2 regions of the Achromobacter pestifer genome follow, and region 2 is predicted to be linked to the other one. Evidence: riboswitches for the same ligand, from Rfam matches in the RefSeq annotation. Region 2 holds a riboswitch; the other holds the start of a gene.
The links. A riboswitch is a leader RNA that binds a small molecule or an ion and turns the genes downstream of it on or off. The one in region 2 is predicted to bind manganese.
Positions count from the first base shown of each region.

Region 1: linked by a shared signal. The riboswitch ahead of mntP (manganese efflux pump MntP) and the one ahead of FOC84_RS07390 (sodium:calcium antiporter) in region 2 are both predicted to bind manganese.

Region 1 is NZ_CP053985.1:1,224,762-1,239,027, reverse strand. It holds gene FOC84_RS06095 (sigma-70 family RNA polymerase sigma factor) at 1-261, shown strand, start outside; gene FOC84_RS06090 (FecR domain-containing protein) at 258-1,241, shown strand; gene FOC84_RS06085 (TonB-dependent siderophore receptor) at 1,308-3,746, shown strand; gene FOC84_RS06080 (CopD family copper resistance protein) at 3,878-4,321, shown strand; gene FOC84_RS06075 (DUF6389 family protein) at 4,358-4,801, opposite strand; gene FOC84_RS06070 (LysR family transcriptional regulator) at 4,897-5,802, opposite strand; gene FOC84_RS06065 (sulfatase family protein) at 5,936-7,519, shown strand; gene FOC84_RS06060 (Bug family tripartite tricarboxylate transporter substrate binding protein) at 7,569-8,537, shown strand; yybP-ykoY riboswitch at 8,571-8,750, shown strand; gene mntP (manganese efflux pump MntP) at 8,757-9,329, shown strand; gene FOC84_RS06050 (DUF1971 domain-containing protein) at 9,388-10,098, opposite strand; gene FOC84_RS06045 (Crp/Fnr family transcriptional regulator) at 10,225-10,944, opposite strand; gene FOC84_RS06040 (ABC transporter substrate-binding protein) at 11,006-12,010, shown strand; gene FOC84_RS06035 (ABC transporter permease) at 12,022-12,816, shown strand; gene FOC84_RS06030 (ATP-binding cassette domain-containing protein) at 12,809-13,528, shown strand; gene FOC84_RS06025 (CopD family copper resistance protein) at 13,626-14,069, shown strand; gene FOC84_RS06020 (TonB-dependent receptor family protein) at 14,104-14,266, shown strand, end outside.
Region 2 is NZ_CP053985.1:1,495,542-1,509,807, forward strand. It holds gene mgtA (magnesium-translocating P-type ATPase) at 1-463, opposite strand, end outside; gene FOC84_RS07385 (hypothetical protein) at 885-1,235, opposite strand; gene FOC84_RS07390 (sodium:calcium antiporter) at 1,678-2,682, opposite strand; yybP-ykoY riboswitch at 2,735-2,923, opposite strand; gene FOC84_RS07395 (aminopeptidase P N-terminal domain-containing protein) at 3,053-4,396, shown strand; gene FOC84_RS07400 (hypothetical protein) at 4,420-4,884, opposite strand; gene FOC84_RS07405 (UbiH/UbiF/VisC/COQ6 family ubiquinone biosynthesis hydroxylase) at 4,964-6,133, shown strand; gene dusB (tRNA dihydrouridine synthase DusB) at 6,249-7,274, shown strand; gene FOC84_RS07415 (helix-turn-helix domain-containing protein) at 7,311-7,550, shown strand; gene purH (bifunctional phosphoribosylaminoimidazolecarboxamide formyltransferase/IMP cyclohydrolase) at 7,654-9,243, shown strand; gene ruvC (crossover junction endodeoxyribonuclease RuvC) at 9,243-9,791, shown strand; gene ruvA (Holliday junction branch migration protein RuvA) at 9,917-10,489, shown strand; gene FOC84_RS07435 (complex I NDUFA9 subunit family protein) at 10,497-11,405, opposite strand; gene FOC84_RS07440 (threo-3-hydroxy-L-aspartate ammonia-lyase) at 11,510-12,475, opposite strand; gene ruvB (Holliday junction branch migration DNA helicase RuvB) at 12,553-13,626, opposite strand; gene FOC84_RS07450 (sensor histidine kinase) at 13,715-14,266, opposite strand, start outside.

The sequences.
Region 1 (14,266 bases), 270 kb from region 2:
CGCGCCTATCTGGAAACGTTGGCGCAGTTGCCCCAGGCGCAGTCGCCATCGCCCGAGGAGCGCGCCCTGGCGCTGGAAGCGCTGTGCGAAATCGACGCCATGCTGGACGGCTTGCCCGTTCCGGTGCGGCGCGCCTTCCTGCTTTGCCAGCTTGAAGGCCTGACGCACGCGGATATCGCCAAAGTGCTGGGCGTGTCGGTCGGCTCGGTACGGCTGTACATTGCGCGCGCCTTGCGCCAGTGCCTGGAGTTCGCGCCGTGAGCGCCAGCGACGCAGGGCGCATCGACCCGCGTGCGCTGGACGGGGCAGTGGACTGGTTTCTGCGCTTGACCTCGGGCGTCGTCAGCCAGGCGGACCGGGAGGCATGGCAGGCCTGGCGTCAGGCCGATCCCGAACACGAACGCGCCTGGCAGCGCACCGAAGCCCTGACGCGCCGTTTCGAGGCGGTGCCCAAGGGCATGCTGCCCGCGCTGGGCCGGCCGCGCTCGCCCGCCCGCCGCGCCGCGCTGGGCAAGTTGCTGGTGCTGATCGGCGCCGGGGGCGCCATCGGCTACGCGCAGGTCGACGAAGCCTGGCGTGGCTGGGTTGCCCAGTACCGCACGCCAGTTGGCGCGCGGCGCGAGGTGATGCTGGCGGACCATAGCCGCGTCGTGCTCAACGCCGCCACGGCCATGGACGTCCTGTTCGACGCCCAGCAACGGCTGATTGCGCTGCATGGCGGCGAAATCCTGATCGAAACCGCGCCGGACCCGCAACAGCTTGCGCGGCCCTTCATCGTGCGTACCCGCGAAGGCAGCATCACCGCGCTGGGCACGCGCTTCGTGGTCAGGCGCGACGATGGCGTATCGGCGGTACAGGTGCTGGAAGGCGCCGTGCGCGTGGCGCTGCCGGGCGCGCCCGCGGATGCGGCGCGCATCGTGCCGGCAGGCATGGGCTTGCGCTTCACCAGCGGGCATATCGACGCTGCCGAAGGGCTGACTGGCGATCCCTCCGCCTGGCAGCGCGGCATGCTGCAGGTCGACAGCATGCCCTTGAGCGAATTCCTGCGTGAACTCCAGCGCTACCGCAAGGGCTGGATCGATTGCGCGCCCGAAGTGGCGCACCTGCCTATTTCCGGCGCCTTCCCGCTGGCCGAGCCCGACCGGGTGCTGGCCACGGTAGCGGACACCCTGCAACTCGGCCTGCGCCATCGCACCCGCTACTGGGTGTCGCTGGTGCCGCGCGGCGAGACTATTTTGTAACGGCGACTAGCACTTTCTGCGTCTTATCTGGCTACGAGGGTAAGACCAATATCTGGAGTGCATGTCATGCCCCCTCAGTTCCCCCTGCTGCGCGCAAGCGTCTCCCTTCCTGCCTTGCTCGCGGCTGGCGCCTTCGCGCTGCCGCTGGCCGGGGTGACGACGCCCGCTAACGCGCAGACTCCGGCCGGGCAGGTGAGCGTGGCCATCGAACCCGGACCGCTGAGCGCGGCGCTATCGGCCTACGCCGCCCAGGCCGGCGTCCTGCTGTCGTTCGATCCCGCTCTGACGCGCGACCTGCAATCGCCCGGATTGCGCGGCAGCTATGGCTTCGAGGACGGCCTGCGCCAGTTGCTGGCCGGCAGCGGCCTGGAACCGGCGAGGCGCGCCGACGGCGGCTACACCCTGCGCAAATTGCCGCAGAGCGAGGTCACGGCCTTGCCCGCCGTGACCGTCACCGGTGCTGGCGACGAAGGTCCCTCCGAAGGGACGGGCTCCTATACCGTGCCGGCAACCAGCGCCGCCACTCGCATGCCGCTGTCGCTGCGCGAAACCCCGCAATCCATCAGCGTCGTCACGCGGCAGCAGATGGACGACCAGAACCTCAACACGCTGGACGAGGTGATGCGCCAGACGCCCGGCATCGCCGTCGACCGGCTGGATGAGCGCGTGCAATTCACCTCGCGCGGCTTTGCGCTGAACACCATGCTCGATGGCGTTCCCACGCTGTCGTTCAAAACGCCGTCCGCCGAAGTAGGGATGATCAACACCGCCATCTACGACCGGGTGGAAGTCGTGCGCGGCGCCGCAGGCCTGCTCAACGGCGTGGGCGAACCCGGCGGATCGGTGAACCTGGTGCGCAAGCGTCCCGGCTCGGAGTTCGCCGGGCATGTCACCGCCGGCGTTGGCCGCTGGAACAGCTACAACGCCGAAGCCGACCTGGGCGGCCCGCTGAACAGCGCCGGCACGCTGCGCGGCAGGGTCGTCGCCGCCCGCACCGCGGGCGACAGCTTCATCGATTACAAGAAGCGGTCCGACGATGTCTTCTACGGCATTCTGGAGGCCGACATCCTGCCGAGCACCACGGTCAGCCTGGGCTACGAGCACCAGAAGACCGCCATCGACGGCGCCAACTTCGGCCAGGCGCCGCTGTTCTACAGCGACGGCACGCGCACGAACCTGCCCAGGTCCTTCAATCCCGTGACGCCGTGGAGCCAATGGGACATGTACACGGACCGCATATTCGCCACGCTGGACCATCGCTTCGACAGCGGCTGGCATATCAAGATGGACGCCAGCCGCCTGAAGAATGAACGCAAGGCGGCTTGGGGCTACCTGCTCGCGTACCGGCCCATAGATCCGTCCGGCGCCTCCACCATCGAGCTGCGCGACAACCCGGCAAACTCGACCAACAAATCCTTCGACGTCTACGCCGAAGGGCCGTTTCAGGCATTCGGCAGGGAACACCGCGCCGTCTTGGGGGTGAGCTACAACCGCTACACCAGCGAACTCAATCTGAACTCGGCGAACCCGGCCGGCTGGGATCGCCGTCCGGTGAATTTCTATGAGTTGCGGGATGTCCAGCGGCCATCCATGCCCTACACCTTCTTCAACACCTTCCTGGACGCGAAGGAAACCGCCATCTACGGTTCGGCGCGCCTGAAGGTGGCAGATCCGGTGTCGGTGATACTCGGCGCGCGGACCACCTGGTACGAAGAGAACTCCTCGTCCTACAACGGTCCCGCCAACCTCTGGACCCACAATCCCACCGCCAAGGAAAACGGCGTCTTCACGCCCTATGCCGGCGTGGTCGTGGACCTGAGCAAGGACTATTCGGCCTACGCCAGCTACACCCGGATCTTCATTCCCACCACCTCGCGCGACGCCGGCAATGTCGTACTGCCGCCGCAGACCGGCCAGAACTATGAGCTCGGCCTCAAGGGCGAACACCTGGACGGCAAGCTGAACACAAGCTTCGCAGTATTCCGGACGCAGGAGGAAAACGTTGCGGTCGAAGACCCGTCTAGCCCGCCGCTGCCGGACGGAAGCACTCCCTATCGTGCGGTCAAAGGCGCTCGCAGCAAGGGTTTCGAGTTAACCGTAGCCGGCGAAGTGGCGCCCGGCCTGCAGCTGATGGGCGGCTACACCTACTTCGCCAAGCGCGACGCCGAAGGCGCCTTGCTGCTGCCGAGCACGCCCCAGCGGCTGTTCCGCCTCGCCGCCAGCTACAGGCTGCCCGGCGAGTGGAACAAGCTCACGATCGGCGGCAACGTCAGCTATCAGAGCAGCATCTACTACGACGAAGCCAGCGGCCTGGGGCGCGCCAGCCAGGGCGGCGTCACCTTGTTCGGCCTGATGGCGCGCTATGACTTCAACAGGCATGTGTCGGCTTCGATCAATGTGGAAAACCTGACCGACAAGTATTACTACAGTGGCCTGGGGGGCTACAACGGCTACAACTACGGCACGCCCAGGAACGTCTGGATGAAGGTCAGCTACAAGTTCTGACGACCGGGCAGGCAGGGCGGCGAGCGAGGGGCTGGCGGCTTACGCGCGCGGCGCGGGTTTGATGTTTGTCATGTCCGTGCCATCCTTGCGGATGGGACAATCCTGATTGATGGTCACTCCCGTACGCAGCCATGAATACCTACCCCTTGCTGCTCATCCTGCACCTGCTCGCCGCCTTCCTCTTCGTCGGCACGGTCACCTTCGAGGTGCTGTTCCTGGAGCCCGTGCACAAGCGCCTGCCGCCCGACGTGCGCCGCGCGCTGGGCAGTCAGCTGGCGCCGCGCGTGCGATCCGTGCTGCCGTGGTCGGTCGTCGTGCTGTACCTGGCCGGCCTGGGCCTGGCCTGGCAATACCGCAGCGCGCTCGCCGATCCGTTCGCCTCGTCCTTCGGCATCCTGTTGTCATTGAAGATCGCGCTGGCCTTGAGCGTGCTGGTCCATGTCGCCACCGCCCTGACGCTGGCGCGGCGCCAGCGCCTGACCGGGGCCTTGAGCCGGCGCATGCATGTCAGCGTGTTCTGCCACATGGTGCTGATCGTGGTGCTGGCCAAGGCAATGTTCCATGTGGCCTGGTGAGGGCGTTGGCCGTGGCGGCATAGGCTCGCCGCGGCGCTATGCGGGCAATGCGAGCGGCTCGCGCGTCCCGTAGCCTTCTTCTCCGTATACCAATCCAGGCAGCGGCGAGCTGCCGCTGGCCTGCCATAGTTCCGCCACCCACTGTATCGCCGTGTCGACGATGACGTCCTGCACGTTGAATCCGGCTTCATCGGACGCGAACAGCGGCACCTCGGGCTTGACGCCGTCTTCCGTGTGGCGCACGTCGAACAGGTAGCGGTGGCCTTCGATGGCCTTGTTGAGCACGAACAGGTCTGGGCCTTCCAGGCTGGCCACCACGGAGAACGTGCCTTCACCGTCCTGGTCGGGGAACACTACGAAATGGATCTCGCGCGCCTTGGGGGGCAAGGCGGCGATCAAGGCCGTCAACGTAGCGCTGGCCGCGGCGCCGTGGGCGCGTAGGATGCGCAGCAGTTCGGTTTCGTATTCGGATCGGGTCATGGATATTCCGTTCAGGACTGGTTGGCGCATTTGCGCGCCGGCCTCTGGACTGGCGGCAGGGAGTGCCGTGGATTATCTGCCATTTCTTATTGCCGTCATCGTGCCAGCCGCAGGCACTCCATGAAGTACGCCGCATGCTCTGAAGCCAGTGCGGCGTCGCGCCAGACCATGCCTGTCATCCCGCGGCTGCGCATCGCCAGCGGCAATACCTTGATCATGTGCTGCTTCGCGAAATGCAGCGCCAGACGTTCCGAGATCGGCAGCACCAGATCCGAGCCGTCCAGCAGCGCCAGGTTGACCAGCACCGACGACGATTCCACCTGATGCCAGGGCGCGGGCTGGCCGGCCAGCGCCAGTTCGTAATCGATGCGTATCCGCATCGGTGTTGACGGGCCAGGCGCGATCCAGGGGTACTGCTGCACGTCCTGCCATGTCACCTTGCGCTTGTTCGCCAGCGGATGGGCCGTGCCCACGGCCAGGCAGATAGGCTCTCCGTACAACTCTTCGTAGTGCAGGTTGCGCGGCAGCGAGTGCTGTTCCAGGCGTCCCACCAGCACGTCGAACGTGCCTTCCTGCATCAGCGGCAGCAGGTAGTCCAGCGTGTTCTCGGCCAGCCGCAGCAGCACGCGTGGATAGTGTTCGCGAAAGCGCCGGATGCTGGGCGGCAGCAGCACCGGCGCGATATTGGGCGTGACGCCCACCGCCAGCGTGCCGGTGGCGCCGCGGGCCAGTTGCGCCATGGTGTCCTGGGCGCGGCCCAGCTTGCCCAGGATCTCGCGCGCATGCGTGCGCAGTTCCAGTCCGTAAAGCGTGGGCTCGATGCCGCGCGCATGGCGGTCAAACAGCGTCAGGCCGATGTCCGCTTCCAGGTCCTTCAGCCACTTCGACAGCGCCGGCTGCGTGATGTTGAGTTCCGACGCGACCTGGCTCAGGTTGCGGGTTTCGCACAGGCGCACCAGGATGGCCAGGTGGCGCAGGCGGATGCGGTGGGTCCAGTCCATGCGGGCGTCCTCGAGGCATAAATACAGGGTTATGGCTCAGTAATATTAATTCATTATCAATTTATGCCTCCTCTACACATAATGGCCTGACAACAGAGCCAGGCCGGCGCAAAGCCGGCGGCGAGGAGACACGATGCAGCCGAATTTCCTGCTATTCATCACGGATCAGCAGCGCGCGGATCATCTAGGCAGCTACGGCAACGCCATGCTGCGCACGCCGGAGCTGGACGCGCTGGCGCGGCAGGGGTGGTCGGCGGACCGCTTTTATGTGGCGTCGCCCATCTGCATGCCCAACCGCGCCACTTTGATGACCGGCCGCATGCCCTCGGTGCACGGCGTGCGCCACAACGGGATTCCGCTGTCGCAGCGCGCCACCACCTTCGTCGACCGCTTGCGCGGCGCGGGCTACGCCACCGCATTGATCGGCAAATCGCACTTGCAGAACATGACCGGCAAGCCAGCCGTCTGGCCGCCGGCTGGCGACGGCGCGCAGGGCGAGGCCTGGACCGCCGAGCCCGGCAACTACGACCAGGAATGGGGCCCGCTGTGGCGCACGGATCCTGGACATGATCTGGATACGCCGTTCTACGGCTTCGAGCGCGTGGCGCTGGCGGTGGATCACGGCGACCAGGTCTGGGGCCATTACGAGCGCTGGCTGGCCCGCGAACATCCAGAGGCGCGACACCTGTGGGGGCCCGAGCATGCCTTGCCGGCGCCGGGCTATGTACTGACAGAGCACCATCAAGCCTGGCGCACCCGCGTGCCGGAAGAATGCTCCACCACCGCCTACATTGGCGACCAGACCATCGCGCAGTTGCGCGACAACGCGGCCAGCGGCAAGCCGTTCTTCATCCAGTGCTCGTTCCCCGATCCGCACCATCCTTTCACGCCCCACGGCAAGTACTGGGACATGTACCGCCCCGAAGACGTGGCCCTGCCGGAGTCGTTCCACGCCAGCGCCGAGCCGGGCCATCAGCCGCCGCCCCATGTAGCCTGGATGCACCAGCAGCGCGACCAGGGCAAGGCCGTCAAGCACACGCCCGCCATCTTTGCCTGCACCGAGCGCGAGGCGCGCGAGGCCATCGCGCTGAACTACGGCTCCATCAGCCACATCGACGCCACCATCGGGCGCGTGATGCAGGCGCTGCGCGAGATGGGGCTGGACGACAACACCGTCGTCATCTTCACCAGCGACCACGGCGACTACTTCGGCGATCACCAACTGCTGCTCAAGGGGCCGATCCATTACCAGAGCCTGATCCGCACGCCCTTCATCTGGCGCGATCCGCAGGCAGCGCCCGCCGCTGCGCGCAGCCAGGCGCTGTGTTCCACCGCCGACATCGCCGCCACCGTGCTGGCGCGCGCCGGCCTGCCGGCCTACAACGGCATGCAGGGCGCCTCGCTGCTGCCCCTCATGTCGGGCGGGGCCGAGCGCGTGCGCGACGCGGTGCTGATCGAGGAAGAGGGCCAGCGCACCATGTTCGGTTTTCCCGGCCGCACCCGCATGCGCACCTTGCAGACGCCGCGCCACCGGCTCAGTGTCTATGCCGATGCCGCTTGGGGCGAACTCTACGATCTGCATGAAGATCCCCACGAGCTGCGCAACCTGTGGGACGACCCCGCCGCTAGCGCGCTGCGCGCCGACTTGCTGCTGGAGTTGTCGCGCAACATGATCCGCCACGCCGAAACCAGTCCGCATCCTTCCGCCATCGCCTGACAACCCGCAGAGGCGCCGGCCAGCAGGCCGGCCCATCCAGGAGCCAAGCATGATCAAGTCCTTGCTGTTCTGTACGGCGCTGCTCGCGGCCGGAACCTCGGTTGCCATGGCGTCCGACTACCCCTCGCGTCCCGTCCGCCTCATCGTCAACTTTCCGCCGGCGGGTCCCCTGGACCTCGAAGCCCGCGCCATCGCGCAGCATGCCGGCAAGATCCTGGGCCAGACCATCGTCGTCGAGAACCGCTCCGGCGCGTCCGGCAACATCGGCGCCCAGTCCGTGGCGCAGGCGGCGCCGGATGGCTATACGCTGCTGATGACGCTAGACACGCTCATGACCGTCAATCCATACATCTTCAGGGGGCTGGACAAGGACGTCACCCAGCGACTGGAACCGCTGAGCTTGGCCGGATCCTTCGGGTTGGCGCTAGCGGTGCGTCCGGAGCTTGGCATCAACACGCTGAACGAATTCCTGCGCTACGCCAAGGCCAACCGCATCACTTATGCCTCCGCCGGCTACGGCAGCCCCGGCAACCTGGCCTTCGAGAAGCTCCGTCTCGCGGCCGGCTTGGAAGTCGCGCATGTGCCGTACCGCGGCAACGCGCCCGCCGTCAACGCGCTGTTGGGCGATCAGATACAGGCTGCCTTTCTTGCCACGCCCGGCGTCCTGCCGCATGTACGGGCGGGCAAGCTGAAGGCCTTGGCGGTGTCGGGCAAGGAACGCGACGCCGACCTGCCTGAAGTCCCCACCGCGGCGCAATCGGGCGTGGCTGGCTTGAAAAACTACGACGTGTCGTTCGCATTCCTGGTGATGGCGCCCAAGGGCACGCCTAAAGAAATCGCGCAGGTATGGGAAGACACGCTGGCCAAGGTCTACGCCATGCCGGAGTTCCAGCAAAGCATGGCCGTGCTGGGCATGCGCGGGCCGTTCGCGGGCAAGGCGCAGGCACAGGAATGGGTGGACAGGGAGGCCAAGGGCTGGAAGGAGGTGATCGAGAAGGCGGGAATACGCGGGGAGTAGCGCTGTAACACACTGGTCAGCAGGCTCTGCTAGACTGGTTTCACTCTTTGGGGAGTAGCCTCCCTGCGGCCAGTTCCGCAGGGGCTTGCGTCAACATTCTTGGCTGGCTCAGCCATGGCGCAGGCGGCATCCATGCTTGGCGAGACCACGGATTTTTCGCGCGACGCCGGGCGGCGCGGAAGATCCGTGCCGTTTCCGCCCAGCAGGATCCTTCCTCATATGAATGCCGTCGCCATCATCGTTCTCGCGTTCGCCATGTCCACGGACGCCTTCGCCGCCGCCATCAGCAAAGGCGCCGCGCTCTACAAGCCCCGATTCCCGGAAGCCCTGCGCACAGGGCTGATCTTCGGCGTGATCGAAGCCATCACCCCAGTGATAGGCTGGGGACTGGGTTCCGTCGCCGCCCGGTACGTGGTCGCCTGGGACCATTGGATCGCCTTCGCAATGCTCTGTACCCTGGGCTTGCTCATGGTACGCAACGGCCTCAAGGAGGAAGACGAAGATACCGCGCCCGTCACCCGCCATTCCTTCTGGCTTCTGGCCGCAACGGGCTTGGCCACCAGCATCGATGCCATGGCGGTCGGCGTGGGTCTGGCATTCGTGGACGTGAACATCGTGGTGGCGGCCATCGCCATCGGCCTGGCGACCACCTTGATGGTGACTCTGGGCGTGATGCTCGGGCGGGTGCTGGGCAGCGTTGCCGGCAAGCGGGCCGAGATCCTGGGCGGGATCGCGCTGATGGGGATAGGCGCGGCGATTCTTTATGAGCATCTCAGCGCCGCGGCCGGCTGAAGCAAAGGCGGCTCGCCGCTAGCGGGCGACGATTGCGGCGCAGTCCAGGCGAAGTCGGTCAGGTTCCGTCTTGCGGACCGTCGGCGCGGCAGAACGTAATCTGAAAGCTGCCCGGGAGTTCGAACGCCACATGGTGCCGCACCTGCGGTTCTATCAGCACTTGCTGTCCGGCCGTCAGCACCACTTCGGCGTGCGGCGGATCATCCAGCGTGTAGCGCAGCACGCCGGCGTGCACCTTCAACAAGCCCCAGGTGCCTGCCTTGGTCGTATGCGCCGCAAGCAAACCGGCCGGCAGGTTGTCGGGCGTGAACACGGGGCTGTCGCGGTAGGGCCGCACGCCTTCAGGCAGCGAGTCGGGCAGGCGCGGCAGACTTTGGCGCTGCTGCCACACGCTCCACAGCTTGGCCGCGATGCGTTCGGCCATGGCGTCGGCCTGGGCCTGCAAGGCCGGCTGGCCGAGCCCGGCGGTGACGCCATGGAACAGGGCCAGCCAGCGCTGGAACAGCGGCCAGGAAAGATCCGGGATGCGCGCATGGGCGGGAATCGGTGCGCCCTTGAAGCGGCGCGTGCCCAACAGCAGCGCCGACCAGAAATCGCACAGCAGGTCCAGGTGGTGGTCCCAGTCCGACACGCGGGAATCGAATATCGGACCGAGGGTTTCATCCTGGCGCACTTGCGCATAGAAGCGGTGCACCAGTTGCCGGATGTCTGCTTCCGTGATCGGGGGAGCCGCCGGGACAGGCGCAAGGGGAGAGGCGGATTCGGACATGGGAGCGGGGGAGAGGATCTGCCTGCATTGTCCGACGCTCACCGGCGTTGCTCCGATGACAAAAGTCATTGGCGCCCAGAGTGGGATCATTCCTGGCCAGCGTGTGGCGTGGGCACGGCCTCGCTGTCAGAACGGCCGCTTCGCCATCGTCGCGAGCCTGGCCAGATGCGCTGGATCGTGCACCGCCCATTGGCAACGCTTGCCGCTGATGTAGCCCTGCGTCTGCCAGTCGTTGAGCAGGCGGCTCAAGGTTTCGGCGCGGATGCCCAGGTGAGCGGCAAGCTGGCGCTGGTTCAGCGGCAGCGTCAGCGCCGCGCCCTGGCGTTCGTGCAGGCCCATGAGGTAATTCGCCAGCCGCTCGGGCGCTGAACTGGAAGTCATCCAGTCCACTTTGTTGACCTGGTCGTACAGGCTCTTGCTGAGCGCGGCCAGCAGCTTGAGCGCCAGCTCCGGGCAGCGGCGGCAAGCATCGTGCAACTGGCGGCGGCACAGGCGCCAGCCCTGCAGCGCGCTGCGGGCGCGAGCCTGCATGGGGTAGCGGCCGTGAGGCATGAACATGGCCGCCTCCGCCATCAACTGGCCCGGCTCGAACACACGGAACACGCGTTCATCGCCGTTGTAGCTGTAGCGCATGACCTCGGCCTGGCCGCTTTCTATCAGCACGTAGCTGGAGGCCTCGTCGCCTTCGCTGAACAGGATCTGCCCCGCCTCGGCCCGTAGCGGGCTGGCGCCGCGCAGCAGGTCGACCGCGACTTCCTGGGCCACGCCCGGCGGCAAGCCTTGCAGCAGCGGATGCCTTGCCAGCAGGGCGGCCACCGCCGCGCCGGCCAGATTGATATTTGTCATTCTGGGTCTTTCAGTGTGAATGGGAGAATCTTAAACGATAACAATTCTTATTTGAAACTCAATGAACGACTTGCACATGCGCCGCCGCTTCTGCGCGGCGGCCCTGGGAGCGGCCCTGCTGCCCGCGGCGGGGGCCCTGCGCGCGGCGCCGCCGGAGCGCCGCGCCGTCTTGACACTGGCAGGCCCCGGCGCCGTGGTCAGCTATCCCCTGATGCACATGGCGGCCACCGGCGCGCTGGCGGAACACGCCGGGCAGTTGCGCTTCCGCCTGTGGCAGACGCCGGACCAGTTGCGCACGCTGCTGGTGAGCGGGGATCTGGATTTCAGCGCCGCTCCCTGCACGCTGCCGGCCTTGCTGCACAACCGCGGCATGCCTGTGCGCCTGTTGAACATCTCCGTATGGGGCATCCTGTGGCTGGTCAGCCGCGATCCGGCGGTTCGGACCTTCGACGATCTGGCTGGCCGCGAACTGGTGGTGCCATTTCAGCGCGATCTGCCCGCCGTGCTGCTGGATACCTTGCTGGAGGCGCATGCCGCGCGGGGCCTGGCTCCTGTTGCCTTGCGCCGTACCCGCGACGGACAGGATGCCATCGCGCTGATGCTCAATGGCCAGGCAGGGCAGGCGCTGCTGGTCGAGCCCATGGCTTCGCTGCTGTTGTGGCGAGCTGAACAGACCGCCGGGGCGCCGGCGCTGCATCGCGGCCAAAGCCTGGAACAGGCCTGGAGCGCCGCCTTTCCCGCGCAACCCACGCTGCCGCAGGCCGGCGTTATGGCCGCGGCGGGCGTGGCGGGCGACGCGGCACTGTGCCGCGCGGTGGACCAGGCCTACGCCGCCTCCGCGCGCTGGTGTGCCGAGCATCCTGCCGACTGCGCCGCGCTGGTGCGCGAGCACCTGCCGCATCTGCCCCTGGCGGCCATCGAGACCGCCATTCGCGGCACGCGCCTGCAAAGCCGCAGCGCCCGCGACGCGCGTCCCGAGATCGAGGCGCTGTATCGCTTGCTGGCTGGCCGTTTCCCGCAAGCCATCGGGGGCGCCTTGCCGCCCGCCGGCTTCTACGGACCATGAGGGCCGGCCTGATGAGCAAGCACTCCAAAGGTCCTTTCGTGGGAGCCTCGGCGAGGACCTCGCGCGCCTGGAGCGCAGCCGGCGTGCTGCTGCTTTTGCTGGCCTGGCATGTGGCTGCGCGCCAGCTCGGTCCGCTGCTCATGGCCACGCCTTGGGAAGCGCTGCGCGCGATCGGTCCGCTGGTGCGCAGCCCGCAATTCTTCGCCAACGCGGGCGTCAGTCTGATGCGTATTGGCGCAGGGGTGCTGGCAGGCGCTTCCATCGGCTTCGCGCTGGGCGTGCTGGCCGGACATAGCGCGCGCCTGCGCGGCTTGATCGAACCGCTGCGCTGGCTGCTGATGGCCATGCCGCCGGTGGTCGTCGTGGTGCTGGCCATGCTGTGGTTCGGCTTGGGCTCACCCATGGTGATCTTCATTACGACGCTGATGATGGCGCCCGGCATGTACGTCAACACGGTCAAGGGCATGCTGCACGTGGACCGCAAACTGATCGAGATGACCCACGTCTACCGCTACGGCCCCTGGCTGCGCCTGCGCCATCTGTATCTGCCGGCGCTCAGCGCGCCGCTGCTGGCGGCGCTGCTGATCGCCGCCTGCGGTGGCGTGCGGCTGGTGGTGATGGCTGAAGTGCTGGGCGCGGAGAATGGCGTGGGCTACGCGCTGGCCAACGCCCGCAGCACGTTCGACACCGCCGAACTGTTCGCCTGGGTCCTGCTGATCCTGGGCCTGGTGGCCTTGCTGGAGTTCGCCTTCCTGCAACCCTTGCAGCGCCGGCTGGGCCGCTGGATGGAGCCCAGCCATGCTTGAGATGCAATCCCTGTCGCTGCGCTACGGCGCGCAGACCGTGTTGCAGGACGTGAACCTGCGGCTGCGCCCGGGCGAACGGCTGGGGCTGATCGGCCCCAGCGGCGCGGGCAAGAGCAGTCTGTTGCGCCTGGCCGCCGGCTTGGCCCGCCCCAGCGGCGGCGCGCTGCGCAACGGCTTCCGGCATCCCGTGCTGATGTTCCAAGAGCCTCGGCTGCTGCCATGGCGCCACGCGCTGGACAACGTCGCCTTGCCGCTGCGCGCGGCCGGAAATACGCCTGCCCAGGCTCGCGCCCTGGCCGCGCAATGGCTGGGCCGCGTGGGGCTGGACGCCGCCATGCAGTCCTGGCCCGGCGAGCTGTCCGGCGGCATGGCACAGCGCGTCGCGTTGGCCCGCGCCCTGGCGCTGGCGCCTGACCTGTTGATGCTGGACGAGCCCTTCAGCGCGCTGGACCCGGCCTTGCGCGGCCAGCTCGCTGCCTGCTGCGGCGAGGAACTGGCCCGCAGCGGCGCGGCCTTGCTGTGCATCAGCCACGACCCCGCGGAACTGCTGGGGCTGGTCGACCGTTGCGTCATGGTGCATCGGGGGCGCGTCACGCCCATCGCATTGGAGGGGCCGGCGGAGTGTTCCGGCAACGGCCCGCCGGGCGGCACGCCCAAAACCGATGCGGAACGCCTGCGCGAACTACTGCTGGCCGCCGGCGGGCAGCCCTGATGCATGCGAGCCACTCGAACATGCGAGCCACTCGAACATGCGAGCCACTCGTACATGCGAGCCACTCGATTTCCTGTTTTCCGATAGCGGACTTTCCATGAATACCTATCCCTTTCTGCTCGTTCTGCACCTGTTCGCTGCCTTCGTCTTCGTCGGCACCGTGACCTTCGAGGTGCTGTTCCTGGAGCCCGTGCAAAAGCGCCTGCCCGCGGACGTGCGCCGCGCACTGGGCGGCCAGCTCGGCCCGCGCGTGCGCGCCGTGGTGCCTTGGGCGGTGGCGGTGTTGTACCTGGCTGGCCTGAGCATGGCCTGGCAGTACCGCGGCGCGCTTGCCAGCCCCGGCAGTTCGTCCTTCGGCCTGCTGCTGTCGATCAAGATCGCGCTCGCCGCCAGCGTGCTGGTCCACGTGATCACGGCCATGACGCTGGCGCGGCGCCAGCGTTTGCACAGCGCGCTGCGCAGGCGCGTGCACATCAGCGTCTTCTGTCACATGGTCGGCATCGTCTTGCTGGCCAAAGCCATGTTCCATCTGTCCTGGTAACCCAGCCCATTCAGCTCTACGCGGAAGCATCCCCATGACGTCCCCCGTCCTGCGCCAACTGGCGTCCAGCCTCACTCTCAGCGCCCTCGGCCTGTCCACGGCCCTAGCCCAGGAAGCCGGCCAGCTGCGCGTGGCCCCGGCCAGCCAGGCCGTGCCCTCGCTGGCGCCCGTGGTCGTGTCCGGCCAATCCCTGACCC
Region 2 (14,266 bases):
CCTGCGCAAAGCGCAGCACGGTGGAAATGAGCACCATGGCGCCGATGATGAAGACCGCCGTCCAGGACTGGTCGTCAGGCACGGCCATGCGCACGTCGGTGAGCCAGGACAGCGCCGCCAGCGCGGTCAGGAGCAGATTGAACGGATTGCGGTAGGACAGCCAGAGGTGGGAGTACCAGGGCAGCGGCTTTTCGTGGTCGACCTCGTTGGCGCCGTAGCGTTCGCGCGCGCTCTGGGCCTGGGCCTCCGACAGTCCGCCGCGGCTGCTGCCGAACAGGGCGAACAAGGCGCCGAAACCCATGCGCGACAGGTCCAGCGTCTGGCGATTGGCATGGCGGGCGGTATCGGAGGACGCGGCGGCGGCCGTGGCGCCGCGCTCGGGCATGGGCGAACGGCGAAAGTGTCTTGCGCTATGGCGCAGGCCCGCCGCCGACGTAAAGAAGGACTTGAGAAACTTGAACATTGGAGTGCTCCGGTTGTACGTGTAGTTGTCGGAGACACGGACGACCCTGCCCTCTGCTGCCCGCGCGCAGGCAGCAGCGGTCCGCGGCTTTCGCACAGAAAGCCGTCAACCCGCCGCATACAGGCGTGCGCAGGCACCGGAGCAATGTTGCCGGTATCCGGATCGCATGGAATGCGCCGGGTGCGGAAAACGGAAGGGAGCTAGCGGGGGAATCGGTACCGGCGGCGGAAGCACACGCAACGTGGGCCAGGCCGGTGATTCTTGGCTGCGGACTCCGTACGGGCCAGGATGGCTATCCTGCCTGTCGGCTCGCAGCGAGTGGACAGGTCAGGCAGGCATGCCGGCGCCGCGCACTGGGCGCAATCGAGGCTCGGGGTCTAAGGCACTGGGCATGATCTCTCCTGTGGAAGAAAGGGCGGCTTCAGGCCAGCGCGGCCTGCGTGGCCGGCGTGGTCTGGGTGCCGAAATGCACGTGGCGCACGGCGGGATTGGCGCTCAGGCGGCGCGCCTGCGACATCAGTTCGCCCCGCAGTTCCGGGGGGCAATTGACGGTGATGCAGGCCGACGCCATGCCGGGATCCTGGCCCTGGTCGATCTGCACCTGCGAGACGTCCAGGCCGGCGGCGCTGAAGTCCAGGCAGATCTGCTTGCGCAAGGCGCCTAGTTCGTCGCGCGGACAGATGACCGTCAGGCGCGAAGTGCCGCGGCGGCGGCCCAGGGCGGTGGCGCGGTCCACGCCGGCGCGGCGTAGGAACAAGTCGAAGAAACGCATAACGACCTCCATTGCAAGAATGGGGAGCGTGATCGCGAATACGCGCGCACCCGCGCTGCGTGTGGCGGACAGGCACGAGAAAAACGTGCGCGAACGCTGACGCTGCGGCTGAAGCGGCGGTTCTGGCGGTTTACGTTGGGGAGGTTCCCGGCAAGCCGCTGGCTTGCGCGATTGCCCGGGCTTGCGCCTGGAGCTTGGGATACAACCGCAACCTGTTCAACAGGCTGCGGCAGACGGAGTTCTGCGTGGACCTGTTAAACAGCGACGTCGATGCAAGATCGACAACTTTCGCCGGAATCGGTATTCACGAAGACTGCTCCTGGGATGGATAACGGGCAAGAGTTTACGCGGGTTTCCACTTATGGACAAGGTTTTTGGCGCTGAATCGGGTCTGAACACGGAAAAAAACGCGGGGGCCGAAGCCCCCATGCGCCAAGCGCCGTCAAGCGTAGAAATGCCAGCCCAGATAGGCAGCGAACACGGCATACAGGCCGCCCACCGCCGACAATGCCGGCACGCTCATGGCCGAGCGGCGGAAGCGCAGCCACAGCAGGCCGATCGACAGCATCGTGAACAGGCCCGCCGCGAGCAAGGGCGCGTCCAGCAGCCAGGGCGTCATGAAGATGCCCAGCGCGCTGGGGATGGTCGCCTGGATCATCATGGCGCCCGAGATGTTGGCCAGCGCCAGCCGTTCCTTGCCCTGGCGCACCCAGATCAGCGCATTCATGATTTCCGGCAGCTCGGTCGCCACCGGCGCCAGCAACAGCGCGGCCACATGGGGCGATGCGCCCATGGCCACGCCCAGCAGCTCGATCTGGTTCACGAACACATGCGATGCCCCGGCGATCACGACCAGGGCCATCACCGTCTGCGTGACCGCCCAGAACATGCTCGGGTCCTCGTCGCGCGGGCGCAGCTTCAGCGGCTCCAAATCCTCGCTGTCCAGGCTCGCCTCGTCGCGGCTCAGTTCGCGCTTGACGTAGAGGCCGTAGGTGGCGAGGAACAGAATGCCCAGCCAGGGCTTCCAGGCAAAGGCCAGCAGGCCCAGGCCCACCTTGAAGAGGAAGATGCCCATGAACCAGGCCTGGTCGCGGGCCAACCGGCGCTGGTCCGCGTTGATACAGTCCGCCTGCGTGGCCCGCCCGCGGCGCGAGCGCCACAGGGCCAGGCCCACCACCGCATAGGCCAGCGTGGCCAGCACCAGCGGGCCGCCCATGGCGGCGCCTACGCCTATGTCTTTTTGCTCGGGGGTTTCGCCGAACACAACAGCCATGAAGGTCACGGCGCTTTCCGGCAGGGCGGTGCCGAACGCGGCGAGCACGGTGCCGGTGGCGGTGGCGCCCAGCTGGAAGCGATGGCCGACCCACTCGACGCCGTTCACGAAGAACTCGCAGGCGAAGTAGATCACTGCCGCTGACAGGAAAAACAGGAACAGGGTGAGAAACATAGGGACGAGCCGGACGAGCAGAAACCAATTGGCGCGACGTCGCGGCTCGCCCGGCTGGGGTGAACGCAACGCGGCCAAAGGTCTCGCCTGGCTGGTCCATGCGGCGGGTGCCGCCGTGCATGGATACCGCTACTAGCGCCATGGAGTTCTAGCGGCTGCTGCGCAGCGCTGAACCACCAAGTCTGTTGACGCTAGCTCCTTTGCGGGGACAAAGGATGGCTACTCCCCAATGACAGAGCGGCGATTGTAGCAGCTTGCCCCGCGCGGTCCAGCGAATTCCGCGAGGCCTGGCGTGGGGTGTCGTATCCCGGGGATGGCGGGTAAAGTAAACGGCATCATCACCTTGCCGGGGTTCGCGCCCCAGTCCGCCATGAGCCTGCCTCCCGACGACATCGCCCCTTACGCCGCGCGGCGCCAACGCCTGATGGCGCAGATGCGCGCCGAAGGCGGCGGCATCGCCATCCTGGCCACCGCCCCGGAGGCCACGCGCAACCGCGACGCGGAATATCCCTACCGGCACGACAGCGACTTCTTCTACCTGACCGGATTCACCGAACCCGGCGCCTGGCTGGTGCTGATCGCGGGCGCGACCGACCGCACCCTGCTCTTCTGCCGTCCGCGCCACATCGAACATGAAATCTGGGAGGGCAAGCGTTTCGGTCCCGAGGCGGCCGCGGCGCATTTCGGTTTCGACGACGCCCATCCGCTCGATGCGCTGGACGAACTGATGCCCGCGCTGCTACAGGACCACGCCACCTTGTATGCCCCCCTGGCCGGCGACAAGCGCCACGACGGCCGCCTGCACCGCTGGCTGGCGGCGGCCCGCGAGGCCAGCCGCGGCGGCCATGCGCCGCCCGCGCGCCAACAGGACATCCGGCCGCTGCTGGCCGAGATGCGGCTGATCAAGGACGCCACGGAAATCGCGGCGATGCGGCGCGCGGCCAAGATCTCGGCCGGCGCCCATGTGCGCGCCATGCGCGTCGCCCGCCCCGGCATGCACGAGTACGAGATCGAGGCCGAACTGCTGTACGAGTTCCGCCGCCACGGCGCGCAATCGGTGGCCTACAACAGCATCGTGGCAGCGGGCGCGAACGCCTGCGTGCTGCACTATCCGGCTGGCGAGGCAGTGCTGCGCGACGGCGACCTGGTGCTGATCGACGCGGGCTGCGAGGTCGACAGCTACGCCAGCGACATCACCCGCACCTTTCCCGTGAACGGCCGCTACAGCGGCCCGCAGCGCGCGCTGTACGACCTGACGGTGGCAGCCCAGGATGCCGCCGCCCAGGCGACGGCGCCCGGCCGCGGCTTCAACGACGGGCACCAGGCCGCCCTGCGCGTGCTGGCGCAGGGCATGCTGGACCTGAAGCTCTTGAAGGGTTCGCTGGACGGCGTGCTGGAATCCGGCGACTACAGCCGTTTCTACATGCACCGCACCGGCCACTGGCTGGGCCTGGACGTGCACGACGTGGGCGACTACCGCCAGCCCGGCCCGGCCCACGGCGCCGAACGGCCCTGGCGCAAGCTGGAACCGGGCATGATGCTGACGATCGAGCCCGGCATCTATGTGCGGCCCGCCGACGACGTGCCCGAGGCCTACTGGAACATCGGCATCCGCACCGAAGACGACGCGCTGGTCACGGACGAAGGCTGCGAGCTCATCACCCGCGGCGTGCCGGTGCAAGCCGGCGAGATCGAAGCGCTGATGCGCGAATAGGCTGGCGGCGCGCCGGGGCGACGCTAAAAGACGTAGCCGTCCAGCCAGCCCATGGCGATCCAGGTGTAGACCACCACCATGGCGATGGCGAACATGGACACGATGGCGCCGACCAGGCAGGCCAGGATCGCGACCAGCACCGGCCCCCAGCCGGTCCGGGTCGGCCGGCCCAGGCCGTCGTTGTAGAGACGGTCGAATTTCTCGTCCTGCATCAGCGAGAACACCGCGCTCTCGATGAACCCGTCGACCATGGGAATGAACACCAGGAAGAAGGCTGGGTTGTCGTACCAGACGGGGTAGAAGCTGACAGCGCAGAACAGGCTGACCAACGTGTACGCGGTCACCAGCCAGGCGTGGCGGCGGCCCAGATACCACCAATGCGCTCCCACCGCGCCGAACAGGCAGGCCAGCAGTCCGACCGCGACCTTGCCGCGTGGACGGCGGGCGGAAACGGCGGACAAGGGGGATGAGGCCTGGAGCTGCGTCATGTCGATCGACCGGAAAGAGGACCACGGCGCCAAGACGCGCCGGCTGCTGCGGATTGTAGTGGACGGGTAAAATCCGGTCATGACTTCATCCGCCTTCGACATAGCGATTCTAGGCGCGGGCCCGGTGGGCCGCGTGCTGGCCCTGATGTTGGCCCGCGTGGCGCCCGACCCTGCGCGCATCGCGCTGCTTGCGGGCAGCTCGCCCGCCCCGGTCGCGCCATCGGCGGCGGCGCCCGCCTCGGATCCGCGCGTGCTGGCCATGAACCATGGCAGCCGCGTGCTGCTGGAATCGCTGCATGCCTGGCCCGAACGGTCGGCCGATATCCGCAACATCCATGTGTCGCAGCGCGGCCGGCTGGGCCGCACCCTGATCCAGAACACCGATTTCGGCGTGCCGCAGCTGGGCAGCGTGGTTGGCTATTCCGGCCTGCACGCCAAGCTGGACGAATGCGTGGCCGCTTGCGGCGTCACCGTGCTGCAAGGCCCGCCTGCCCGGATCGGCATGCAGGACGCGGACGGCGTGCGCGTCGAACAAGGCGACACGACGCTGCTGTGCCAGGTCGCGGTGCAATCCGACGGCGCGGGTGCGACCGACCTGCGCCGCGATTACGACCAGCATGCGGTGCTGACCACGGCGCACGCCACCCTGCCCCGCCGCGGCTGGGCCTGGGAACGCTTCACCGCCGAAGGCCCGCTGGCGCTGCTGCCGCACCCGCAGACCCCGGACGCCTATTCCGTCGTCTGGTGCAGCGCGCCCGAGCGCGCCGCCGAACTGGCAGCGCTGGACAACGCCGCGTTTTCGCGGGCGCTGTCCGCAGCGTTCGGCGACCGCCTGGGGCGGCTGTCCAGCCAGGCGCCGCGGCATGTCTTCCCATTGGCGCTCAGCGCCCGCCGCGCCCAGGTGCACGGCCGCGTGGCGGCCATCGGCAATGCCGCGCAGACCCTGCATCCGGTCGCTGGCCAGGGCCTGAACCTGGGCCTACGCGACGCCGCTCGCCTGGCCCAGACACTGGGCGGCTGGCTGGCCCACCCGAACGTCAATCCTGGTCCCGCGCTGGCGGAATTCGCCGGGGCGCGCCACGTGGACCGCTTCATCACCGCCGGCCTGACCGACCTGATGCCCCGCATCTTCTCGACCGGCCTGGCCCCGGTGGAACACGCTTGCGGCCTGGCCTTATTGGGAATGGATCTGGCCGCCCCGCTGCGCGCGCCGCTGGCGCAGCATCTGCTGCAAGGTTTCCGCGCCTGAATTCTTCCCGATCCGCCCCCGATAACGGGGCGGATTGTCTGTTTTCGCCTTCCTTTGTTACGAATTGTTCTCCCGGTGACAAAGGGGGCACGATCGAGCCGGTTAAAATGTGAGCATGCGCATAGGTCAATGGACCCTTCCCAACAACGTGCTGGTCGCGCCCATGGCGGGCGTGACGGACCGTCCTTTCCGCCAACTTTGCAAGAAGTTGGGGGCGGGCTATGCCGTGTCGGAAATGGCCGCGAGCAACCCCAAGCTGTGGGATAGCGTCAAAACCTCCCGGCGCCTGAACCACGACGGCGAGATCGCCCCCATTTCCGTGCAGATCGCGGGCGCCGACCCCGCCATGATGGCGGAAGCTGCGGTGTTCAACGCCAGCAAGGGCGCCCGGATCATCGACATCAACATGGGTTGCCCGGTCAAGAAGGTCTGCAACGTGGCCTCCGGGTCGGCGCTCTTGCGCCATGAAGACCAGATCGCCCGCATCCTGGACGCGGTGGTATCCGCCTGCGCCCCCTTGGACGTGCCGGTGACCCTGAAGACCCGCACCGGCTGGGACCGCGAAAGCCGCAATGCCCTGCGGGTGGCGAAAATGGCGGAAAACGCCGGCATCGCCGCCCTGACCCTGCACGGCCGCACCCGCGCCGACCTCTATACGGGCGAGGCGGAATATGACACTATCCGCGCCGTCAAGGCCGAACTGAAAATCCCCGTTGTCGCCAACGGAGATATCACCACGCCCGAAAAAGCCAGGCACGTCCTGGATTACACTGGCGCCGATGCGGTCATGATCGGGCGGGCGGCCCAAGGCCGTCCCTGGATTTTCCGCGAAATCGACCACTACCTGCGCACGGGCGAAACACTGGCCCCTCCCTCCTATGGGGAAATGCGCGAGCTGCTGCTCGAACATCTCGACGACCACTACCGGTTCTATGGCGAGCACACCGGCGTACGCACGGCGCGCAAGCACATAGGCTGGTATCTGGACGGCCTGCCGGGGGCGGACTCGTTCTGCGCCCGCATGAATCTGATCGACAACACCCGCGACCAGTGGCGGGCCGTGTCGGACTGGTTCGACCTCATCTCGCGCGACGGCGGATCCCATCCGGCGCCGGTCGCAGAAGCCCTGCTGGCGGCATAACCGCCTCAACACCAACATAAAAATATCTGTACTCAAATGAGCAAGAAAGATGTCCTGGAAGAATGCGTGCGCGCCAGCCTGGAGCGCTATTTCGAAGACTTGGGTGAATCCGAGCCCCACGACATGTGGGACATGGTGATGCGCTGCGTGGAGCGCCCGGTGCTTGAAGTGGCGTTGGAACGGTCGGGCGGCAATCAGTCGCGGGCATCCGAAATGCTGGGCATCACCCGCAACACCCTGCGCAAGAAGTTGCTGGCGCACAATATTCAGATATAGCTTTCGTGCGCGGGCGGCAGGCACATCGCGCCGCCCGCTCCCCCCAGATTTCCCATCCGACCTGAACGAGAAAGGCGCTCCCGCCCCACTCCCGTCCCTCACCATGAAAATCGAAACCGCCCTGCTTTCGGTGTCCGACAAGACCGGCATCGTTGAATTTGCCCGCGCCCTGGCCACGCGTGGCGTGCGCCTGCTGTCCACCGGCGGCACCGCCAAGCTGCTGGCCGACTCCGGCCTGACCGTCACCGAAGTGGCGGCCCACACGGGTTCGCCCGAAATTCTCGATGGCCGCGTCAAGACGCTGCACCCGAAGATCCACGGCGGCCTGCTGGCGCGCCGCGACAGCGCGGAGCACATGGACACCATCAAGGCGGCGGGCATCGACCGCATCGACATGCTGGTGGTCAACCTGTACCCCTTCCGCGAAACCGTGGCCAAGCCGGACTGCACCTTCGCCGACGCCGTCGAGAACATCGACATCGGCGGCCCGGCCATGCTGCGCGCGGCGGCCAAGAACCACGGCACCGAAGCCGGCGGCGTGACGGTGGTGATCGACCCGGTCGACTACTCGCGCGTGCTGGCCGAAATGGACAAGGGCGGCAACACCTCCTATGGCCTGCGCCTGGCGCTGGCCTCCAAGGTCTACGCCCACACCGCCGCCTACGACGGCGCCATCGCCGCCTACCTGACCAGCCTGGCCGACGCCGAGCCCCAGCAGGAAGCCGTGCCGGCCCGCAACGAATGGCCCGGCACGCTGACCCTGCAGGTCAAGCAGGACCAGGCCCTGCGCTACGGCGAGAACCCGCACCAGACCGCCGCCTTCTACGTCGACGCGCAGCGTCCGGCCGGCCTGCTGGGCAACTACCGCCAGCTGCAGGGCAAGGAACTGTCCTACAACAACATCGCGGACGCCGACGCCGCCTGGGAATGCGCGCGCAGCTTCGAAGCGCCCGCCTGCGTCATCGTCAAACACGCCAACCCCTGCGGCGTTGCGGTCGCGGCCGACACGCTGGGCGCCTACCAGCAAGCCTTCAAGACCGACCCGACCTCGGCCTTCGGCGGCATCATCGCCTTCAACCGTCCGGTGGACGCCGCCACGGCCGAAGCCGTGAGCGCGCAGTTCCTGGAAGTGCTGCTGGCCCCCGCCTATGACGGCGCGGCGCTGGCCATCCTGGCCGCCAAGAAGAACGTGCGCGTGCTGGAAGTGCCGATGGGCACGGGCCAGAACGCCTTCGACATCAAGCGCGTGGGAGGCGGCTGGCTGGTGCAGACCCCGGACGCCTACAACGTGCCGCGCGACGCGCTCAAGGTGGTCAGCAAGCGCCAGCCCACCGAACAGGAAATGAACGACCTGGCGTTCGCCTGGAAGGTCGCCAAGTACGTCAAGTCCAACGCCATCGTGTTCGTGGGCGGCGGCATGACGCTGGGCGTGGGCGCCGGCCAGATGAGCCGCATCGACTCGGCCCGCATCGCCTCGATCAAGGCGGAAAACGCCGGCCTGACCCTGAAGGGTTCGGCCGTGGCGTCGGACGCCTTCTTCCCGTTCCGCGACGGCCTGGACGTGGTGGTGGCGGCTGGCGCGACCTGCGTGATCCAGCCGGGCGGCAGCATGCGCGACGACGAAGTCATCGCCGCGGCCGACGAGCACGGCATCGCCATGGTGCTGACCGGCACCCGCCACTTCCGCCACTGATGCGCGTCCTCGGCATCGATCCCGGCTTGCGCCGCACCGGCTTCGGTGTGATCGATGCCGACGGCCCGCGGCTGCGCTACGTGGCCAGCGGGACCATCGTGGTCCCGCCGGCGCTGGCGCTGTCTGAACGCCTCAAGGTCATCCTGGACAATCTGCGCCAGGTGGCGCGCGACACGCAACCCGACGTGGCCGCGCTGGAAATCATCTTCCTGAACACCAACCCCGCGTCTACCCTGCTGCTGGGCCAGGCGCGCGGCGCCGCGCTATGCGCGCTGGCCGACAGCTCGCTGGCGGTGCACGAGTACACCGCGCTGCAGATCAAGAAGGCCGTGGTCGGCACCGGCCGCGCCGCCAAGGAGCAGGTGCAGATGATGGTGCAGCACCTGCTGGCGCTGGACGGCGCGCCCGCGCCCGACTCGGCCGACGCGCTGGCCTGCGCGATCTGCCATGCCCATGCCGGGCCCATGCAGGACAAGCTCGAGCGTCTGGGCGCGTCCCTGCGCATGAGCGGCAAGACCCGCATCCGCAACGGCCGGCTGATCGGCTGAAACCCTGATTTGCCGTGGTTCGCCGCAGGGCGGGACGAGTTCCCGCCGATTGCGCGCCCGCGCGTATAGAATCCCCGCATCCGCCGCGCATTCAGCGGCCTCACCATTGCCAGGCCACCATCACCATGATCGGACGCATCACCGGAACCCTGATCGAGAAACTCCCGCCCACCATCTGCGTGGACGTGGGCGGTCTGGGCTATGACATCGACGTGCCCATGAGCACGCTGTACTCGCTGCCCGACACGGGCGCCCGCGTCACGCTCTACACGCACCTGACGGTGCGCGAAGACGCCCACATCCTGTATGGCTTCGCCTCGGCCGGCGAACGCAGCGCATTCCGCGAACTGATCAAGGTCAGCGGCATCGGCGCGCGCACCGCGCTGTCGGTGCTGTCGGGGTTGTCGGTGGCGGACCTGGCTCAGGCCATCACCTTGCAGGAATCGGGCCGCCTGACGCGCGTGCCCGGCATCGGCAAGAAGACCGCCGAACGCCTGCTGCTCGAAATGCGCGGCAAGCTGGGCGCGGACATCGGCGCGTCCGCGCACGCCACCCCTGACAACCAGTCGGACATCCTGAACGCGCTGCTGGCGCTGGGCTATTCAGAAAAGGAATCGCTGTCGGCGCTGAAGACGCTGCCCGAAGGCGTGGGCGTGTCCGACGGCATCAAGCAGGCGCTGAAGGCGCTGGTGCGCTGAAACAGGCTTACAGGTAGCGCGGCGCCACGGCTTCCAGGCCCGTCGGCACCACGTGCAGTTCGGGCGCGATCGGCCCGCTGCAAATGTTGTCGCGGCGCAGGGAGTCCAGGTTGTCGCGCGACATCAGCGGCGTGCCGGGCAGGCATTCGAACAGCCGGGCCTGCATGCGGCCCACGCCCATGGGCATGCTGACCACCGGCCGCGGATGGCCGCTCCAGGCGGCGCACAGGCGGGCGATCTCGCCCAGCGTGTAGACCTGAGGCCCGCCCAGTTCATAGGTCTTGCCGCAGGTGTGCGTATTGCCCAGCGCCGAGACGATGGCGGCGACCACGTCGCCCACATAGACCGGCTGCATGCGCACGTGCGCGCCGGCCAGCGGCAGCACCGGCAGCCAGCGCGCCAGGCCGGCGAACATATTGGTGAATTTGTCGTCCGGGCCGAAGACCACCGAAGGTCGGAAGATGGTCCAGCCACCGTCCTGATTGCCCTGGAATTCCTGCTTGATGGCGGCTTCGCCGTCGCCCTTGGAGCGCTGGTACATGCTGTCGCCGTTGGAATCGGCGCCCAGCGCGCTGATGTGGATGAGCCTGCGCACGCCCTGCCGGCGGCAGGCCTGCGCGACGCGCTGCGGCAGCAGCACGTGGGCCCGCGCGAAGTCAGAGCCATAAGGCCGGCCGGCGTTGCCGTGCAGGATGCCCACCAGGTTGACGACCGCGTCGCAGCCCTGCGACAGGCCATCCAGCGTGGCATCGTCGTGCACGTCGCCTTCGAGCAAGGTCACGGTGGGGAGAATCTGCAGGTCGCGCCCGCGGCTGTAGAGCCGGGTGGGCACGACGATCTGATGCTGATCCGCGGAAAGCCGCGCTACCAGATGGCGGCCTATGAAACCGGTGCCGCCGATGACAAGGATACGCATGTCGCAGCCCCTGTTCGTCAGGATTCAGTTCCGATTCTGCCTTGCACGCGCCACAACCGCAAGCGCGCATCGGCGGCCCCGCAAAGGGACCGCCCGAGGGGGGATCAGCCCGCCAGCAGCTTGGCGTAGGCCGGAAGGTCGACGTTGCCGCCGCTGATGATGACGCCGACCCGCGCGCCGCGCACCGGCACCACGTTCTGCATGACGGCGGCCGCGCCCAGGCAGCCGGTGGGTTCCACCACCATCTTCATGCGTTCGGCGAAGAAACGCATGGTGGTGACCAGCTGTTCGTCGGTCACGGTGACGATGTCGCGCACGTGCTTCTGGATCAGCGGGAAGGTCAGATTGCCCAGGTGCGTCGTGGCGGCGCCGTCAGCCAGGGTCTTGGGCGCCTGGATTCGGACGATTTCACCTTTGCGCAGGGACTGCTGGCCGTCATTGCCGGCCTCGGGCTCGACCCCGTAGACCAGGCAGCGCGGGCTCAGCGCGTAGGCGGACAGGGCCGACCCCGACAGCAGGCCGCCGCCGCCCAGGCAGACGAACAGGTAGTCCAGTTCGCCCACTTCCTCGAACAATTCCTTGGCGGCGGTGCCCTGCCCGGCGATCACGTCTTCGTGGTCGTAGGGCGGGATCAGGGTGGCGCCGGTTTCTGCCTGGATGCGGTGGGCGATCGCCTCGCGGTCCTCGGTGTAGCGGTCATAGGTGACGATCTTGCCACCATAGCCCGCGGTGGCGGCGCGCTTGGCGGCCGGCGCGTCCAGCGGCATGATGATGGTGGCCTGCACGCCCTGCAGCTTCGAGGCCAGGGCGATGGCCTGCGCGTGGTTGCCCGACGAGAACGTCACCACGCCGGCGGCGCGCTGCTCGGGCGTCAGGCGCGCGATGGCGTTGTAGCCGCCGCGAAACTTGAAGGCGCCCATGCGCTGGAAGTTCTCGCACTTGAAGAAGACCGACGCGCCGCTGATCGCGTCGGCGGTGGCCGAGGTCAGTACGGGCGTGCGGTGCGCGTTGCCGGCCAGGCGCTCGCTGGCGCGCACGACGTCGTCATAGGTGGGCAATTCGGGCTGCATGGGATTGGGTCCTTTGATCGCGAAGGGAAATCAAAACCTTCCGATGATAAACCCGCGGCGCCCGGGACGCCCGCCGCCTACTTCCCGAAGAGATCGCCCGAACCCGCCGTGGTCCCGGCTGGCGGGGTCAGCCCCAGGTGGCGCCAGGTGGTCAGCGTGGCGGTGCGGCCGCGCGGCGTGCGCTGCAGGTAGCCATGCTGGATCAGATAGGGTTCGATCACGTCCTCGATGGTGTCGCGCTCTTCGCCGATGGCGGCTGCCAGGCTGTCCACGCCGACGGGGCCGCCATCGAACTTGTGGATGATGGCCTCGAGCAGCTTGCGGTCCATCAGGTCCAGGCCCTGCGGGTCCACCTCCAGCATGGCCAGCGCGCGGCCGGCGACGTCCGCGTCGATGGTGCCGCCGGCCTTGACCTCGGCGTAATCGCGCACCCGGCGCAACAGCCGGTTGGCGATGCGGGGCGTGCCGCGGGCGCGGCGCGCGACTTCGGCCGCGCCCTCCGGCGTGATGCCGGCGTTCAAGAGGCCGGCGCTGCGCGTGACGATGTGGCCGAGGTCGGCGGCGTTGTAGAACTCCAGCCGCGACACGATGCCGAAGCGGTCGCGCAGGGGGTTGGTCAGCATGCCGGCGCGGGTGGTGGCGCCAACCAGGGTGAAGGGCTGCAAGTCCAGCTTCACGCTGCGCGCCGCGGGGCCTTCCCCGATCAGGATGTCGATCTGGAAATCCTCCAGCGCCGGATAGAGGATTTCCTCGACCACGGGCGACAGGCGGTGGATTTCGTCGATGAACAGGACATCGTTCTTTTCCAGGTTGGTCAAGAGCGCCGCCAGGTCGCCCGGGCGTTCCAGCACCGGGCCCGAGGTCTGGCGCAGCTGCACGCCCATTTCATGCGCAATGATGTGGGCCAGCGTGGTCTTGCCCAGGCCTGGGGGGCCGAACAGCAGCACGTGGTCCAGGGCTTCGCCGCGCTTCCTGGCCGCGGCGATGAAAATCTCCAGCTGCTCGCGGGCGCGGTGCTGGCCGACGTACTCGTCCAGCGCCTTGGGCCGCAGGGCGCGTTCGATCGACTCCTCGTTGGGCGAGACCGGCTGCGGCGCCACGATACGGGGGGCGTCGGGACGGGAGGAAAGCGAATCGGACTGGATGGCCATGGTGCGGAAACGACAAAGTACTAAGCAGGATGCATCGTACCGTAGGGCGGCCCGCCCTGGGGGCGGGGGGGCGCCTGCGAGGGCGGTCCTAGGGCGTGTCGGACAGCGGCAGCCTGACCCGCACGCACAATCCGCCCGACTCCGCTTCCAGCAGCTCCAGCGAGCCGCCATGCGCGCGCGCGATGGCCTCGGCCAGCGCCAGGCCCAGCCCCACGCTACCGGTGCGCGTGCGCGCGTCGTCCAGGCGGCTGAACGGGCGCAGGGCCTCCTGGCGCCGTTCCGGCACGATGCCGGAACCGTGGTCGGCCACGTCCAACACGGCGTGGCGTCCCTCGTGCCGCAGGCTGACCTCGACCGGCGGCGCGCCATGGTTCAGCGCATTACCGATCAGGTTGTCCAGCAGGCGGCCCAGCGCCACGGCGTCCGCCTGCACCACCAGGGTTGCGACCTCGTCGCCGGCCCGCAGGCTGATGTCGGTGCCGGCGCCCTGCCAGGCGCCCACGCGCTCGGTCAACCAATCGGACAGGAGCATCGAGGCGTAGCGGTAGGCGGCCGGGTCGGTGCCGCGCACGAAACCGATGAACTGGTCCACCATGTGCTGCATGTCCTGCAGGTCCGCCCGCAGCCCTTCCTTCAGCTT